Regions from separate parts of the Alicyclobacillus sp. TC genome, predicted to be linked through region 1. Evidence: predicted binding sites of a transcription regulator. Region 1 holds the regulator's gene; the other holds the start of a gene.
The links. The regulator CtsR, encoded in region 1, represses protease genes until heat stress. The targets are predictions, from matches to a motif close to ATGGTCAATAAAGGTCAAACA.
Positions count from the first base shown of each region.

Region 2: the regulator CtsR is predicted to act here: its motif matches at 2,691-2,711, upstream of clpP (ATP-dependent Clp endopeptidase proteolytic subunit ClpP).

Region 1 is NZ_CP044434.1:267,678-276,876, reverse strand. It holds gene FY534_RS01370 (ATP-dependent Clp protease ATP-binding subunit) at 1-351, opposite strand, end outside; gene FY534_RS01365 (protein arginine kinase) at 354-1,430, opposite strand; gene FY534_RS01360 (UvrB/UvrC motif-containing protein) at 1,490-2,014, opposite strand; gene FY534_RS01355 (CtsR family transcriptional regulator) at 2,050-2,541, opposite strand; gene FY534_RS01350 (TetR/AcrR family transcriptional regulator) at 2,952-3,524, shown strand; rRNA gene rrf (5S ribosomal RNA) at 3,703-3,819, opposite strand; rRNA gene FY534_RS01340 (23S ribosomal RNA) at 3,862-6,809, opposite strand; rRNA gene FY534_RS01335 (16S ribosomal RNA) at 6,956-8,490, opposite strand; gene FY534_RS01330 (cytochrome P450) at 8,707-9,199, opposite strand, start outside.
Region 2 is NZ_CP044434.1:1,897,163-1,906,361, forward strand. It holds gene gap (type I glyceraldehyde-3-phosphate dehydrogenase) at 1-866, opposite strand, end outside; gene FY534_RS09405 (SAM-dependent methyltransferase) at 977-2,023, opposite strand; gene clpP (ATP-dependent Clp endopeptidase proteolytic subunit ClpP) at 2,020-2,601, opposite strand; gene FY534_RS09415 (YgaP family membrane protein) at 2,841-3,215, shown strand; gene FY534_RS09420 (hypothetical protein) at 3,432-3,614, opposite strand; gene FY534_RS09425 (IDEAL domain-containing protein) at 3,873-4,355, shown strand; gene FY534_RS09430 (SAV0927 family protein) at 4,558-4,830, shown strand; gene FY534_RS09435 (hypothetical protein) at 5,024-5,239, shown strand; gene FY534_RS09440 (YlbF/YmcA family competence regulator) at 5,245-5,625, shown strand; gene FY534_RS09445 (DUF1292 domain-containing protein) at 5,691-5,993, shown strand; gene FY534_RS09450 (MFS transporter) at 6,043-7,353, opposite strand; gene FY534_RS09455 (catalase) at 7,527-8,987, shown strand; gene menC (o-succinylbenzoate synthase) at 9,127-9,199, opposite strand, start outside.

The sequences.
Region 1 (9,199 bases):
ACCTTCTCCTTCTCGGATCAGTCCGAGTAAAAGATGCTCTGTCCCAACAAAGCTATGATTCAATTTGCGAGCTTCATCAATAGAGAGTTCAATGACTTTTTTGGCTCGCGGTGTATAGGTAAGTCCAGAAATTGCCCCTTGACCTTGGCCAATCATTTTTTCAACTTCTGTCTGCACTTTCTCCGTACTGACTCCAAGCGCAGCTAAAGCTTTGGCTGCTATACCTTCACCTTCGCGCACCAATCCTAGCAAAATATGTTCCGTCCCTACACCAGGATGGTGAAGACGGGTTGCCTCTTCTTGAGCAAGTGCCAATACTTTTTGAGCTCGTTCAGTAAATCGTGCATACATAGTTAACGCACCTCCGAATCATCAAGTCTCAAACGTTCGCGGATAAGCGCCGCGCGACGTACATCCCGTTCTCCGGGAGATAAATCTTCATGAAAATATTTTTGTAAAAAGGCTGGCTGGGTCATCACCATCAATTCCTTTAAAATGCCCGCCGACACTCCTTTCAAAATACCGAGATCGATACCTAACCGAACGTCCGACAGACGTTCCAGCGTCTCTTTGGAATCCATTCTGCGCGCATAGGCGAGAATTCCAAAAGACCGACAAATACGATCTTCAAGAGCTTCCCGGTTTTGCTGAAGCAGCATTTTGCGAGCTGCACGCTCATGATCAATCAGTTGTTGTACAACACTTGACAAGTTTCCAATGATTTCTTCTTCCGTCTCGCCTAATGTAATTTGATTGGAAACTTGAAATAGATTGCCGTAGGACTCGGTTCCTTCGCCATAAATTCCTCTGACCGCGAGCCCGACATGCGAGACGGCATTTAACAATCGCTGAATATTCCCTGATAAAACCAAACCTGGCAAGTGCATCATGACCGAAGCCCGTATGCCTGTTCCTACATTGGTTGGACAAGCGGTTAAATAGCCAAATCGATCATGAAACGCGTACATTACATTTTGTTCAAGCGCATCGTCTACGGAACTTGCTAATTGCCAGGCGTCTTGCAATCGGAATCCCGGCATAATTACCTGAATCCGCAGATGATCTTCCTCATTAATCATTATGGAGATGACTTCATCTTCACGTAGAACGACGGCTCCATGCTTGTACGACTCAGCTAAATCTGGACTGATGAGGTGTTTTTCTACAAATACTTGGCGATCAATGGCACTTAGATCCTTGCAGTTAATCCACTCAAAGTTACCCAGTTTTTGCATACTAGGATGCTGTACAGCAGTATGAATAGACTCCAACACCTGATGCGCATGAGAGTCTGTCTGGAGTATAGGAAAAGGCATCCCTTGCAAATTGCGTGCCACACGGATACGACTCGTTAAAATAATATCGTCTTCCGGACCGCCTTCTTTCATCCAGCGGCTGGTTGCTCTTTGCAAAAAATCACCGAGTGACATGCTGCTTCATCTCCTTGCTTCGCAGTCTTTTCAGCCTTTCATAAGAGCATTGACCGCGTTCATTCTCCCATCTGCGATTCGAGAGCGCGAATTTTGTCACGCAACTGCGCAGCTTGTTCAAACTGTTCTGCAGCTACTGCTTGTTGTAGTTCTCTGCGCAAAGTTTCCAGCGTCTTGCGCATTTTCACACGCTCTCCCGATTTATTGGGAACTTTTCCTGTATGCATGGTGTTACTTTGGATACGTCGGAGCAACGGCTCCAGACGCTGTTCAAAGTTGTCATAGCATTCCGGACAACCAAATCGTCCTACTTTGCTAAACTGGGCGTATGTCATACCGCAGTTTTGGCATTGCACTTGTGTGGAAACACTTGGTGAACTCACCCCTGTCGGTGACTCCATATTCAGCAGTCCACTGAGCAACTGATGAAAATCAAATGGATTTTGTCCCCCTGTAAACTGGGTCAAAAAATCGCCACTCTCTTTTGCGCATTGTTCACAAAGATGTAGGGCACTTAATTTTCCGTTGATAATTTGATTGACATGAACATTCGCTTGTCGTTCATGACATTTTTGACATAGCACGAATATCCCTCCTAAACGGAGTGAGACTGAGAGCATTAATCCGTTTGACGCTTTTCTTCCTCATTGCCGTTTTCCATCAAAAAAACCTGCAAGACAAATTTCAGCAATCTGGATCGAAGCCTGTCGCGTATGGGAAGATCGACAGCCAGAACTTCCCTTTTCACCATCATACGCAGCAAGTTTGCCTCTCTCTCCGTCATGACTTGTTCCCTTTCCAAGCGCTCAATCATATCTTCTGCTTCTCTTTGACTTATCTCGCTCGGCCAATCTTGTAAAACCTGCATAAGCGGATCGTCAAGAGATTCAATTTGGCGAATTCGAATATATCCTCCTCCACCTCGCTTGGATTCCACAATGTACCCTTTCTCAAGTGTAAATCGGGTACTGATGACATAATTGATTTGCGACGGAACACATTTAAAGAGATCGGCCAACTCGCTGCGTTGCAATTCAATAACGCCATTGCAACTTTGATTCATAATGGATTTTAAGTGACTTTCAATGATATCTGTAATATTTCTAGCCATGCAGACCTCCCTGCCCACTGTTGCAAGATGTTTGCTTAGCAACGGTTCATCAAACAACATCAGAAGGGAACAAGCCATTGAATAAGAAACGCGTATGCTGTTTGGTAAACGTGTAATGGGAACTCTTTTTGACTTTGACTTTCCTTGACTTTATTATATCACGTCGAGTTTGATATGCAAGGGTGGTTAAAAAAGATATAATCCAATACCTTTTAGAATTCCCCATACCGTTTTTTGCTATACTGAATCGCATACATGTTTAGCTGTGGAAGGAATTGCAGATCATTGCAAGTTAATCATATTGGCAGTAAACTTTTCGATACATGCAAACTTTGTCGAAAAGAAAGTTCGAACATTGAACACTCCATGATTAGGTGTATTCAATGAATAAGGAAAGGTTGAATTCGTCGATGTCCTCCAGCAAACATACTGAAATTGCCCAAGCAGCCGTCAGGTTGTTTGAACAAAAGGGTTACAGAGCTACATCCGTCCAAGATATTGCCGATGCCGTAGGATTGCAAAAAGGCAGCTTATATCACTATATTCACAGCAAAGAAGACCTATTGATGCAGATTGCTCATCAGGCCATCAGCGAGTTCAACCGAACATTAGAAAAAATTAACCACGAAAATATTTCTCCTCAAAAAAAATTAGCAAAGATGATTGAAAATCACCTCACTATTTCCGCCGTCAACCGAGAAGCCATTACTGTACTCTTGCGAGACGCGTTTGCGCTAGAAGAAACTCAACACCGTACAATCATTGAATTAACCGATAAATATACTGATCTCGTTACGTCCATACTCCAAGAAGGGCAACAAAAAGGCGAGTTTTCTGTGAAACACCCTAAAATTTCTGCACTTGCCATACTGGGAGCCTGCAATTGGCTATATCGTTGGTATCAAACTGATGGTTCTCTTACGGTTCAACAAATTTCGCAGATTTTTGCTGATCTCTTTTTAAATGGACTGCTCAGCGACTAAATTTAAATATCGTGATATAAAAAACCTCCTACCGAGATGCCCCATTACGGCAATCCTAAAATAGGAGGTTTTTTATTGTTTACATTTAGTTCTTACATCCAAGCAAAGAAAAAGTGGCTGTAAGGCAGAGTCCCCAAGGAGGGAAACTCCACACTTGACAGCCACCTGTACTCCTGTTGCCTGGCAACGACCTAGGTTCCCAGGGGTCTTCACCCCAAGTATGCTCGGCGCTGGAGGTCTTCACGGTCGTGTTCGGGATGGGTACGCGTGTATCCCCTCCGCTATGGTCACCAGACTCTTCTTTCCTTTCCAACTGTCTCAGCAAGAGGGATTTTCCTTGGTGAAGGCCTCGACCGATTCGTATCCGTCCGCTCCACGCCTCACGACGCTTCCACGCCGGACCGATCTACCTTATCGTCTATAAGGGGTCTTCCTTCCTTGACGGAATGGGATACGTTATCTTGAGGCAGGCTTCGCGCTTAGATGCTTTCAGCGCTTATCCCTCCCCGACTTGGCTACCCAGCTGTGCCCTTGGCAGAACAACTGGTCCACCAGCGGTCGGTTCATCCCGGTCCTCTCGTACTAAGGACGAACCCTCTCACGTATCCTCCGCCCACGGCAGATAGGGACCGAACTGTCTCACGACGTTCTGAACCCAGCTCGCGTACCGCTTTCATGGGCGAACAGCCCAACCCTTGGGACCGACTTCAGCCCCAGGATGCGATGAGCCGACATCGAGGTGCCAAACCTCCCCGTCGATGTGGACTCTTGGGGGAGATCAGCCTGTTATCCCCGGGGTAGCTTTTATCCGTTGAGCGATGGCCCTTCCACGCAGTGCCACCGGGTCACTAAGCCCGACTTTCGTCCCTGCTCGACCTGTCCGTCTCGCAGTCAAGCTCCCTTGTGCCTTTACACGCCCCGCGCGGTTTCCATCCGCGCTGAGGGAACCTTTGGGCGCCTCCGTTACCTTTTAGGAGGCGACCGCCCAGTCAAACTGTCCGCCTGACACTGTCCCCACACCCGATTCAGGGTGCCAGGTTAGAAGACTAGCATCTCAAGGGTGGTATCCCAACATCGACTCCACACAGGCTGGCGCCCATGCTTCTGTGTCTCCCACCTATCCTGTACATGACATGCCCGTCTCCCATATCAAGCTACAGTCAAGCTCCACGGGGTCTTTCCGTCTAGCCGCGGGTAACCTGCATCTTCACAGGTATTACAATTTCACCGGGTCTCTCGTTGAGACAGCGCCCAAGTCGTTACGCCTTTCGTGCGGGTCAGAACTTACCTGACAAGGAATTTCGCTACCTTAGGACCGTTATAGTTACGGCCGCCGTTTACTGGGGCTTCAATTCAGAGCTTCGGGCTCTCGCCCTCACCCCTCCTCTTAACCTTCCAGCACCGGGCAGGCGTCAGCCCCTATACTTCGCCTTTCGGCTTCGCAGAGACCTGTGTTTTTGCTAAACAGTCGCTTGGGCCTTTTCACTGCGGCTCTTCTTCAGAGCGCCCCTTCTCCCGAAGTTACGGGGCCATTTTGCCGAGTTCCTTAACGAGAGTGCTCCCGCGCGCCTCCGTGTTCTCCACGCGCCCACCTGTGTCGGTTTCCGGTACGGGCAGATGCATTCTCCCTAGAGGCTTTTCTTGGCAGTGTGACCTCGAGCGCTTCGGTACTCTTCTTCCCTCCCCATCACCGCTCAGAGTTCTCGCCGCGCGGTTTTCCCTGCGCGACCCCCTTGCGGATTGGACGGCCTCTTCCATCCGGCCGCTCGCTCTAGCCTCCTGCGTCACCCCTTCAGTCATGCAAATCCATCTGGTACGGGATTCTCAACCCGTTCTCCTTCGACTACGCCTCTCGGCCTCGCCTTAGGTCCCGACTAACCCTGGGTGGACGATCCTTCCCCAGGAAACCTTGGGCTTTCGGCGGAGGGGATTCTCACCCCTCTTTTCGCTACTCATACCGGCATTCTCACTTCCATAACCTCCACCTTCCCTCTCAAGAAGGCTTCTCCGCTTATGGAACGCTCCCCTACCCTGTGGTCTTCCCACAGCCATAGCTTCGGTGTGTGGTTTAGCCCCGTTACATTTTCCGCGCAGCGTCACTCGACCAGTGAGCTATTACGCACTCTTTCAATGATGGCTGCTTCTAAGCCAACATCCTGGTTGTCTATGCACCGCCACATCGTTTCCCACTTAACCACCCTTGGGGACCTTAGCTGTTGGTCTGGGCTGTTTCCCTCTTGACTACGGATCTTAGCACTCGCAGTCTGACTGCCACGGTTCAATGAAACGGCATTCGGAGTTCGACGGAGCTTGGTAACCCTGGTCGGGCCCCGCACCCCATCGGTGCTCTACCTCCGTCCCTCATCCGTGACGCTAGCCCTAAAGCTATTTCGGGGAGAACCAGCTATCTCCGGGTTCGATTGGAATTTCTCCCCTACCCCCAGTTCATCCCCCGGCTTTTCAACGCCGGTGGGTTCGGGCCTCCATGCGGTGTTACCCGCACTTCACCCTGACCAGGGGTAGCTCACCCGGTTTCGGGTCGATGGCAATCAACTTCTCGCCCTCTTCAGACTCGCTTTCGCTTCGGCTCCGGCTTCCCTGCCTTAACCTCGCTCATCACCATCACTCGCCGGTTCATTCTACAAAAGGCACGCCGTCATCCTTTCGGACTCCGACTGCTTGTAAGCACACGGTTTCAGGTTCTCTTTCACTCCGCTCCCGCGGTTCTTTTCACCTTTCCCTCACGGTACTCTCCGCTATCGGTTGCCAGGGAGTATTTAGCCTTAGGAGGTGGTCCTCCCTGATTCCCACGGGGTTCCTCGTGTCCCGCGGTACTTGGGGCCTGCGCTACCTCCCTCGACAAGCTTCGCCTACGGGGCTCTCACCCGCTCTGGCCGACCTTCCCATGTCGTTTGGCTCCCTTGTCTCCTTCGGCCCAGGCAAGACCCTGCCTGGCTGCGCATCCCCTCTACCCCATGATGGCAACGGGGTCCCCTTCTCCACCATCATGGTTTAGGCTCTTCCGCGTTCGCTCGCCACTACTTGCGGAATCACTCTTGTTTTCTTCTCCTCCAGGTACTGAGATGTTTCAGTTCCCCAGGTTCCCTCCGTCTATCCTATACATTCAGATAGCGGTACCGGCCCATCACGACCGGTGGGTTCCCCCATTCGGACATCCCTGGATCTTCGCTCGCGTACAGCTCCCCAAGGCATTTCGGTGTTCGCCCCGTCCTTCTTCGGCTCCTGGCACCTAGGCATCCTCCGTGCGCCCTTTCTACCTTCACCTTTCTTCCCTCTTGCTGATTCAGTTCTCAAGGTCCTTCGAGCTTATCCCTCTCTCAAGGCATAAGTAGCTTTCGCTAAGTTCTCTCCCGAGAACCCTCAAAACTAAACACGCACGCCTCTCCACCAAACCCCTCTCTCTTCCCTAGAAAGGAGGTGATCCAGCCGCACCTTCCGATACGGCTACCTTGTTACGACTTCACCCCAATCATCGACCCCACCTTCGGCGGCTGGCTCCCTTTCGGGTTACCCCACCGACTTCGGGTGTTGCCAACTCTCGTGGTGTGACGGGCGGTGTGTACAAGGCCCGGGAACGGATTCACCGCGGCATGCTGATCCGCGATTACTAGCAATTCCGGCTTCATGCAGGCGAGTTGCAGCCTGCAATCCGAACTACGAGCGGTTTTCAGGGGTTCGCTCCAGATCGCTCTCTCGCTTCCCGTTGTGCCGCCCATTGTAGCACGTGTGTCGCCCAGGACATCAGGGGCATGATGATTTGACGTCATCCCCGCCTTCCTCCGACTTGCGCCGGCAGTCACCTGTGAGTCCCCACCTCTACGTGCTGGTAACACAGGTCAAGGGTTGCGCTCGTTGCGGGACTTAACCCAACATCTCACGACACGAGCTGACGACAACCATGCACCACCTGTCTCCTCTGCCCCGAAGGGACCTACCATCTCTGGTATCGTCAGAGGGATGTCAAGCCCTGGTAAGGTTCTTCGCGTTGCTTCGAATTAAACCACATGCTCCACTGCTTGTGCGGGCCCCCGTCAATTCCTTTGAGTTTCAGTCTTGCGACCGTACTCCCCAGGCGGAGTGCTTATTGGGTTTCCTTCGGCACTGAGGGTGGTACCCCCAACACCTAGCACTCATCGTTTACGGCGTGGACTACCAGGGTATCTAATCCTGTTTGCTCCCCACGCTTTCGTGCCTCAGCGTCAGTCACTGTCCAGCAAGGCGCCTTCGCCACTGGTATTCCTCCACATCTCTACGCATTTCACCGCTACACGTGGAATTCCCCTTGCCTCTCCAGTACTCAAGTCCTACAGTTTCCAAGGCATTCCCAAGGTTGAGCCCTGGCCTTTCACCCCAGACTTGCAGAACCGCCTACGCACCCTTTACGCCCAGTGATTCCGGACAACGCTTGCCCCCTACGTATTACCGCGGCTGCTGGCACGTAGTTTGCCGGGGCTTCCTCTCGGGGTACCGTCTCGCAAAGAGCATTCCCTCTCCTTGCCGCTCTTCCCCCTTGACTGAGCTTTACAACCCGAAGGCCTTCCTCGCTCACGCGGCGTTGCTCCGTCAGGCTTGCGCCCATTGCGGAAGATTCCCTACTGCTGCCTCCCGTAGGAGTCTGGGCCGTGTCTCAGTCCCAGTGTGGCCGGTCACCCTCTCAGGTCGGCTACGCATCGTCGCCTTGGTAGGCCTTTACCCTACCAACTAGCTAATGCGCCGCGGGGTCCTCTCTCAGCGATGCCGTAGCATCCTTTCCCGCATCAGGCATGCGCCCCATGCGCCTATCCGGCCTTAGCACCCGTTTCCAGGCGTTATTCCGGTCTGTTAGGCAGATTCCCCACGTGTTCCTCACCCGTCCGCCGCTGGTATCTTTCGATACCCGCTCGACTTGCATGTATTAGGCACGCCGCCAGCGTTCGTCCTGAGCCAGGATCAAACTCTCAATGTCTTATTCCTTCTCCCTCGCTCTCTCGAGCTCGGGCACTTCTTCTCTGGCGTTTGGTGATTCTTGTGCGTGTTTAGTTTTCAAGGTTCTCTCACTGCCAAGGCTCTCTTTCGCGTCCCCTCTTGCAGCGACAGCGACTATCTTACCTCCCTCCGAACTTTTTTGCAACCCCTTTTTCAAAAAAATAATCATGTATTTTTTTCCATCTAATATATCGGTTTACAAAGAACTTGTGCATTGCTCCAATGGCATGCGGGAAAAACCATAAACAAAGTTAGAGTTAATCAGTTCAGAACGCTTTTCGTCGACCACAAACTGAAAATCCACGTCTAACATATAGCGCAGCGCAATACTAGCTTCCAATCGGGCCAAAGGTGCACCCAGGCAAAAATGGATTCCATGTCCAAAAGCTACATGGCGCAAATTAGTTCTTGTAAGAATAAATTCATTGGCTTGAGGAAAAACGCGATCGTCCCGATTCGCGGATCCTATCCAGGCTACCACGAATTTTCCTGGCGGCAATATTCTTCCCGATAATACCGTTTCACTGATGGTCAATCGAGACATATTTTGCACCGGTGAACGGTAACGTAAAGTTTCCTCAACAGCCTGATCCATTAACTCCGGATTCGCTTTCAGTTGATGCCAGACATCAGGGTAATTGTGAAATGTATAAATGGCATTGGACAATAGATTGGTGGTTGTCTCATTA
Region 2 (9,199 bases), 1.2 Mb from region 1:
TTAAAATCAATGGAAACCAGCGGATCTTCTGTATAGCCAAGAATACCTCGCAGCGAACCGAGTGACGATTCCTCAAGCACACGATGCACATCATTCTCTGTCACTGCCGAATCGAGCGTAGCAACGAGATCAACCAAAGAAACATTGGGAACTGGTACGCGCACGGAAATTCCATCCATTCGCCCCTGCAGTTCTGGCAGAATCAAACCTATAGCTTTGGCAGCACCTGTTGTTGTTGGAATTAAGGATTCATAACTTGCGCGAGCACGACGCAAATCTTTATGCGGATTATCTAAATTGTTTTGATCGTTCGTTACAGCGTGAATGGTTGTTAAGAGACCGTGGCGAATGCCAAACGCATCATGCAGAACTTTGGCAAGTGGTCCTAAAGCATTGGTTGTGCAAGAAGCACCCGATACAACGCGATGACGGTCAGGGTGATACATATGCTCATTGACTCCAAGAACCAGTGTCATGTCCGCTCCTGGCGTTCCTTTAGCAGGAGCTGTAATCAATACGCGGCGCGCTCCTTGTTCAATATGTTGTACCGCGCCTGCGTAGTGGCGAAAAGCGCCTGTAGCCTCAATGACTATATCTATCCCTAAATCTCCCCAAGGAAGGTCTTGAATCGATCTCGTTGAAAAAATCTGTGTTTTTTTGCCGGCTACTGTCCATCCATCTTCTTGAACTTGAAGCGGTTGCTTCCATGTTCCGTGTACAGAATCGTATTTTAGCAAATGGGCCAAATCTTCCGAATCAGCCGTGCCGTTGACAGCCACCACATGAAATGCTTCGGTTTCCATTGCGCGACGATACACCATTCGCCCAATTCTGCCGAAACCATTGATAGCAACCCGCAAAGTCATGGTTGAAACGCTCCTTTACGCATCAAATTGAGCCCTCAACCTTATTATATATCATATCTCGCTCCTTTTGTGACATATTAAATAGATGATCCATAAAAATTGTGACACGTTTATGTGTATTTTTTTATGGGTTCAATCGTCATGACACTGAATCGTTCGCCCATATCTCCTGGCCAAAGTAATCGCTTAGCTTCATTTCGCATCTGATAAGCACTGAATTCCGACAAATTTTTTTGCTGCATTTCAATAATTTCTAATAATCCGCCCTCTAGAAGAAATTCTGCCTGTGTCTGCATGCGACTGGCAAAACCCAATCTGCGTACCAAATGATTGACATAATCCCAATGAACATCTGCTGTCCAATCTCCCTGGAAAGATGAATCCTTGCTTATATCTACTAATTGATGCTGACGATAGCCGCGCAACGTACCTTCAGGATAAGCACCAGAAGCCCAATCCCTAGAAGTGATACCGTAGTCAAAAAGAAGACAGCGTCCTTGATGCGCCAAGTGACACATTTGCGCAAGCAATGTACACAATTCCGGGCAAAATTCCCCGTAAGCGCCTACCGGGATAGGGAGCCAACGTTCACAAAGTATAGCGAGCCAACCAGGCGCTTTTCGCCAGTCAATATCGACGGCTGGTTGTTCATTGGACAAATTCACATAAGCCCTGTACCATCCATCTGAACTTTTCTTGACTCTCTCAACTGGTAAAGCATCTAGTACTTCATTAGCCAATACCAATGTTGATCGATTTTTTAATACTTCAAAGGGAGTAGAAAATGAAATATAGACATTTCCCCTGCCTTGCAGAGGACGAAGGCGTTCTTCCTGGTGTTGGCGTAAACGTGGCGAAGGTTCAACGCATTGATAGTAAAGAGGAATGTGCTGCAGGCGCTCTGCCCAGTTGGATATGAGGTAATAAGCTAAATATCCCTCGCCGGGACCAAATTCAACGATTTGAAAATCTTTTAACTTTTCTTCAGTTACCCATTGTTCGCAAAAACGGAAAATCACTTCGGCAAACAACACGGAGTGGCTGGCGGTAAAAAAATCCGCCGCCACTCCACCAATTTTGGCATAATGACGATAATATCCGTGAGACCAGCCCAAAAGTTGATGACGCATCCAGGCCGCATAGGACACTTGACTCATTTACGCACAACCACTTCGTCAATCAATCCGTATGCTTTAGCTTCTTCAGCACTTAAAAAATTGTCCCTATCTGTATCTTTCTCAATAACAGACAGAGGTTGACCAGTCCGTTCGGCCAAAATTTGATTGAGACGCTGTCTTGTTTTAAGAATATGTTCTGCGTGAATTTTGATATCCGAAGCTTGACCACGGGCTCCGCCGAGCGGTTGGTGAATCATCACCTCAGAATTGGGCAGGGCGTATCGTTTGCCTTTTGCACCTGCTGCCAAAAGAACTGCCCCCATACTGGCCGCCATCCCCACACACATAGTGGAGACGTCCGGTTTAATATGCTGCATGGTATCAAATATAGCTAGTCCAGCCGTCACAGAACCACCTGGACTGTTAATGTACATATGAATGTCTTTTTCCGGATCGTCCGCCGCTAAAAAGAGCAGTTGAGCGACAATGGAATTAGCAACATCCGCATCAATGGGGCTCCCGAGCAATATAATACGGTCTTTTAGCAGCCGAGAATAGATATCGTAACTTCGCTCACCCCGACTGGTCTGTTCAATGACGTATGGAATTAGGCTCATGACTCGAACCTCCTTAGGTCCTCACTGAATTTTAGCTTCGACTTTTTTCTTGCTCGGCATTCAGTATGACAGGAAAATTGTTTTTCGTCAAGGTCAGTCAAAGTCAAAAAATCTTTAAACGATGACATGCCTATTAGCTATCCAAATCAATCCAATTTTTCAAAACGCTTTATTGATAGATCGTCCACAAAAAGAGCACATTACAAAAGGACAAAATTCAATTGTGTGGAGGGACGACTATGCAGCAGAATCTATCCATACCCAGCCGTTACTCGCGTATGGTGGCTGGAATCATTACTCTGGCCACAGCATCTGGTGGACGCAAAAGAGGAATGATGAGTACTGTAGCAGCTTCGATTGGGGCAATGAAGGTTGCGGAAGGCGTGCTGGGCTGGTGCCCTTTGATGCACGTTGCCGATCGCTTGTTTCAAGAGCCGTCTCAGTCAGCCAATGCTCAAGCTACAACCTCCAGCCAAGCACAAAATACCGATAAAGGCAACCAACAACATCAAGAAACAAAACAAAATCGCGATCGCACTCAATATCAAAATGCTTCTCATTCTCGGGAAGACCATCAACATCAAGGAACATATAGTGAAACTTGGCTTTCCTAAACTGAATGAGGATTTTGAGGAACATTGACCTGAAAAATCTCCTCCAACCTGATGACTAAAAGTTGGAGGTTTTTTCACGTTCCACAATAGATTATGATTGCCAACTGATATCAAACAAAAGAGCGGGTTAGTTCGAGAGTCATTCGGTTAGACTCTTCGAATACCCGCTCAGTTTTCCAGGAAGGAAATCGTGGTACTGCCATTGCAAAGACAGCCTTAAAAGGTTGCGCCTTCTTCGCGAAATCGGACACCGTATTTACCACGCTTCGTTTGATAAACTTGAACTTCGCCGGGCTGCTTTGTACCACGAATGCGCTCATCGGCTTCTACCCACATCACTGCGCAATACGCTTCAAACTTTGAATCGTAAAGCCCAGCAAAATAGACCCAGTCCCTCACGGCCTCTCCCTCCTGCAGGTAGTATGACCGCCTTAGCGCTACTTTTCTCTGGCGATTCATGGATATGGTGGATATTCCAAACGGAATTCAGAAGAATCTGATTTCCAATTTTTCTTCTCTCTTCTTTATTCCGCGACTTTTTGTTAGAATAAAGACCACCCAATCTACATGCATACGTCGTTTGCCCAGCAATGGGATGAGTCTGAATCATACAATAAAAAAATGTCACAGCGACTTCTGTTGTAAGGAGTGATTGATATGATTCCTCAAGACGAGTTGCTCCAGCTAAAATCAAAATTGTTGCCAAACGGCGCTGAACCCGTGGTGGATATACTCAGTCAATACTTTCAACAGATAGAACCCACACAAATTATTTTACAAAATGTTCCACTCTTGATTTTAGGACGGCATGGCATGATTGCTTGGATTCCAGACAACGGAAAGCTACAAAAGTCAAGCAATCCCGATGATATTTTGAAACATCTGCAAACTTTTTTGCCAAGCAAACAGACACTCTACTTATTTGTCAATCTTCCGGAATTGCCTGTTCCTGAAGAAGTGACACAGGTTTTAAAAGAAATTTCCGAACGTCACAGAAAACGTCTAATATTGCAAGAAAAAATTGATGCTGCACTGGATGCTCGTGACAGGCAGGCTTTTTTAAAAGCGGTTCAAGAGTTGCAATGGCTGAATGAACAGGAGAATGTGCCAAGTCACGGTCGTTTACCTGACAAATTTTAATACAGGTCATCAACTCCGTTTGCTGAGTGTTCCTAGAAGCGGGCTTGGGATACGACTTATTTCAGTAAAGAATAGTCATTGTTCAAAACTTTTCTGATTTGCCGAGGTTTCATAAGAAATTTCATGAAATCGCTCAAAGATTTCAAAGTCCTATTTTTTGAGAAACCTCATCTAGCCCGCCATACAAGGAGGCTTTCACTTGGTGCAGGATGACGCTTTGATGTATGAAGAACTTGAATCCACTGAAACTCGATACGTTGGATATATAGGGGAAAAAGACCGTCTTGATTTTGTTATCACTCGCACCGCACATTTTTATGGCAAAAAATTAGTGGCTTGTCTTCAAACGCGGAGAATAGCTATTTTAGACGCAAATGAAGCTGAAGACCCTGAACTATTGGTGGAATTGTTTGATATTGACACCCATGAAGCTTATTCCCTCGCGAATTTTCTTTCCGGACGTCTTTCTGTCTAAAAAAAGATTACCGGACAAGCCATTTTTCTGTTACTCTAAGGATGAGACAAAATTCTATTTGTCGCATCCTTTTTTTCACCAAATTTGAATCACACAATCTCTTTTGGATCTTGTTCTTTAAATGGAAAGTCATTTGCTAGGTCAAAAGCATAAGAGTTCTGAAATCAGGGTAGTATGGGAGGAAGCAAATCCTATGCAAAAAACACGCCGTTTGCGATATCTCATTTTTTCAGCAATGTTTGCAGCCGTGCTGGTTGGTCTTCTGGCACATTCTTATATTGTTCTGAGCGTGCTGGTTGTTTTGGCTATATTGCTCGGCATAGTGGGAGATGTTATTGAAAATAAACCTACCGCGCCTTTTAAGCAATATAACGAATTGCACGATCACCATGTAAAGATAGGCGAATAAATGCGATGAACTCTCCAAAACCTGTAGATATGGTGGAACTTCTCAGTTTAACTGAAGAATTAGCAGATGCGATTTTGGAATCTGATGAAGTGAAAGCATATCAAGAAGCAGAAGCCAAGCTGCAGAACAATCCCAAAGCTCGTAAGTTACTTCAACAGTTTCAAGACTTGACGGAACAAATAGCTGAGTTGCAAGCACGTGGAGTTCCAGCTATTCATATGGCAAATATGCTCAAAACATTGGAATCTGTAAAACAGGAGTTGGATAGCGAACCAGAAGCTGTCTTATTACAAAAATCAGCCGAAAATGTGGAAAATCTTCTGGAGCAAATTGGCAAACAGATGGCTCGTCCACTTACAGAGCCGTATACATTTAAGAAAGATTGACGATTTCAGAAAGCAATTGGTATTCTACAGCAGTTAATTGCCTTAAGGCAGAAAGTAGGATGATAATGGCTGACGAACATCAACATGACCATGAACACGAATTGGATGAAGAAATCATTGTCCTTGAAGACGAGGATGGCGTAGAGCACAATTTTATTCTGGGTGAAGTGCTAACCGTAGACGGTAGAGACTACGCGGTATTGCTCCCTGTTGACGAAGATTTGGAAGAAGGCGTTATCTTCCGTATAGATGGCGAAGATGGCGACCAAATGGTCTTGGCAGATATTGAATCCGATGAAGAATGGCAAAAAGTTGTAGATGCCTACAATGAAGATTTGCTTGACGAAAGCGAAGACGACGCAGAATAACATAAGACTTGCATATTTTGACAAAGGGGCTTTTCAGCCCCTTTGTTTTTTAATTCAATTCACTACGTTCTTTCAGCGTCTTTTGTTTATCAGGGTGATGGAAAAGAAGAACCGCCAATACCGAAGTGAGGGCAAGAATAAAAAGTAACCAGAAAGCATCGGTAAAGTGTCCGGTCGCATGTACGACAACACCTGTAATCCAAGGCGCTACAAAACCAGATATAGCAAAAAAGGTATCCATGACACCCAAAGCCGTACCTGTGCGTTCAGCAGCTACGTCAACATTAATGGCATAAAAAGTGGAATTAGAACTCATACCAAACCCAACCGCCAAAGAGATAAACAAGATGGCTACCCACAGTGTATGTGTGTAAATAATCGGCAAAATACAAATAGCGGCTAGCAACTGAGAAATCCAAATTGGATGGCTGCGAGCCTTGCGCAAACTACCTGTTTTTTTCAGTACTCGGTCGGACAGATAACCTAATCCATAGAGGAGTATTGCAGCCAATGACCATGGCAAAATAGCAAATAGCCCAATACTCCCCAGCTTTAAGTGATACACTCTGCCTAAATATTGTGGCAACCAGGTCATAAAGAAGAAGAGATAATACCCAAAGACAAAAAAGGCCCAATCATTGGCAAGTAGCGTGGGATTGGTTAATAAAAATTTCCAAATCCCCTTGACGCTTTGCCTCTGTTGTTTACGCATTTCTTTATCCGATCCGCTTTTCACTTGCTCCCCATCACGGATATGTTCTAATTCCAAACGATTCACTCGTCGACTGTGTTCGGGAAAATCACGGAATAAGAGAAACCAGACTGGTACCCAAATCAGACCGACGATACCAAGAATAATAAAAGTCGTACGCCAGGAAGTATGAATCAGCAGCTGCGTAACAATAGGAGCACCAATGGCCAAAGCTATAGGAACAGCCACAAGCGAATTAGACAACGCTATGGCTCGCTCCCGTTTGGAAAGCCAATCTCCGACTGCCCGATTCATGGCTGGAAAATTTGGACCTTCCGCTAACCCAAGCAACCAACGGGCGAGATACAGGGTCGTCAAAGAGGTCGCCAATCCCGTCCATCCCATGGCAATGGACCAAACAATCGATGAGATGGTCAAGACCCAACGGGCTCCCGCCCTATCAACCCAAATTCCGCCAAAAAATGTCGTGATCATATAACCAATAGAAAAGACTCCAAGAACCCCACCAAGAACCGCTGCATTGATATGAAATTCCTTGATGAAATCAGATGCAGCATACGATGCTGCTGAACGGTCAATATAGTTGACCACTGTGATAAAAAATAAAAGAAATATTATGACCCATCGATAACGAGTCCGACGCAACAACTTCACTCTCCTCTCATCTATTTTGAAAGCGTCATCTTAGATTATAAACAATGTTTTTATTTGAGACTAAAAATTTTGTCCTTTCATCGTCATAGCCTCATGGGATTTTTAACTTGACACTAAAAATATATAGATTTAAACTAAGTTTAAATTCATATAAAGAGGTGTTTGAATTGAGCGAAAATAGACTAACAACTGCAACTGGTTCCCCCGTGGCTGACAATCAAAATTCGCAAACCGCAGGCTACCAAGGTCCTATCCTCATGCAAGACGTTCATCTTATTGAGAAATTGGCTGCTTTTAACCGTGAAAGAATTCCTGAAAGAGTCGTCCACGCAAAAGGGGCAGGTGCTTTTGGATATTTTGAGGTTACTCATGATGTATCAGAGTTTACCCGGGCAAAATTTCTCTCCACAGTTGGCAAACGCACTCCTGTCCTGATTCGTTTCTCCACTGTGGCTGGAGAGAAAGGTTCTGCTGACACTGAACGTGATCCTCGTGGATTTGCCATTAAATTTTATACAGAAGAAGGTAATTATGATCTCGTTGGTAACAACACACCGGTTTTCTTTATTCGAGATCCACTAAAATTTCCAGACTTTATTCATTCACAAAAGCGCCATCCTGTGACGAATTGCAAGAATCCTGATGCTATATGGGATTTTTGGTCACTGTCACCAGAATCCATCCATCAAGTAACCATTCTCTTCAGCAATCGCGGTACTCCTCGAACCTATAGACACATGCATGGATATGGAAGTCATACTTTTCAATGGGTTAATGAGGCTGGACAGGGTGTTTGGGTTAAATATCATATCCGTACAGAACAAGGTATCGAGAATTGGCGACGCCATGAAGCTGTACAATTAGCGGGAGAAGATCCGGATTATTCTACACGCGATTTGTTTGAATCCATTCAACGCAAAGAATACCCTGAATGGTCTGTATGGGTACAAATCATTCCATTCGACGAAGCCAGAAACTATCGCTTTGATGTTTTTGATGTCACTCAAACCATATCCCAAAAAGATTATCCTTTAATCCCTGTGGGACGGATTGTGTTGAACCGCAATCCAGATAATTACTTCGCTCAAATTGAACAAGCAGCTTTCTCACCAGCCAATGTAGTTCCTGGAATTACTTTTTCTCCAGACAAAATGTTACAAGGGCGGCTCTTTGCTTATGCAGATGCCCATCGTTACCGACTCGGCATCAATCATACGCAATTGCCAGTGAATCGTCCTCTGTCACCTGTAACAAACTACCAGCGCGACGGTGCCATGCGTGTAGACGGTAATGGCGGAGATTCTGTTTACTACGAGCCAAACAGTTTTCACGGTCCCAAACAAGACCCAGCAGCTAGCGAACCAGGCTTGTCCTTACAGGGTTTGAGCGGATCGTACGCTTATCCACAAAACCAGTTTTATACTCAAGCTGGAGATTTGTACCGCCTATTACCAGAAAGCGAAAAAACAGATTTAATTGACAATATTGCCGCATCGTTGGGTCAAGCACAAAAAAACATTCAACTTCGACAGATTGGACATTTTTACAAGGCTGACCAAGAGTACGGACAACGTATTGCCGAGGCACTTCATCTAGCAGAAGCAGCCCCAACTGATCTTCAAGATTAAACTGGCCAAACTCAACGGCAGGTGTCGTTCCTGTCACACTTAGATTGATAATCAGTCACCAGCCTCCAATCGACTCATAAAATGGAAAGGCTGGTGACCTTTCAATTGAGTATGGATGACAAACAAAAGTCTAGCGAAGTCAAATTTCAGGACGTTCAAACACATACTCCGAAACCTGCGAGCGCTTAATTTCAGACCAATCTATCCGCTCT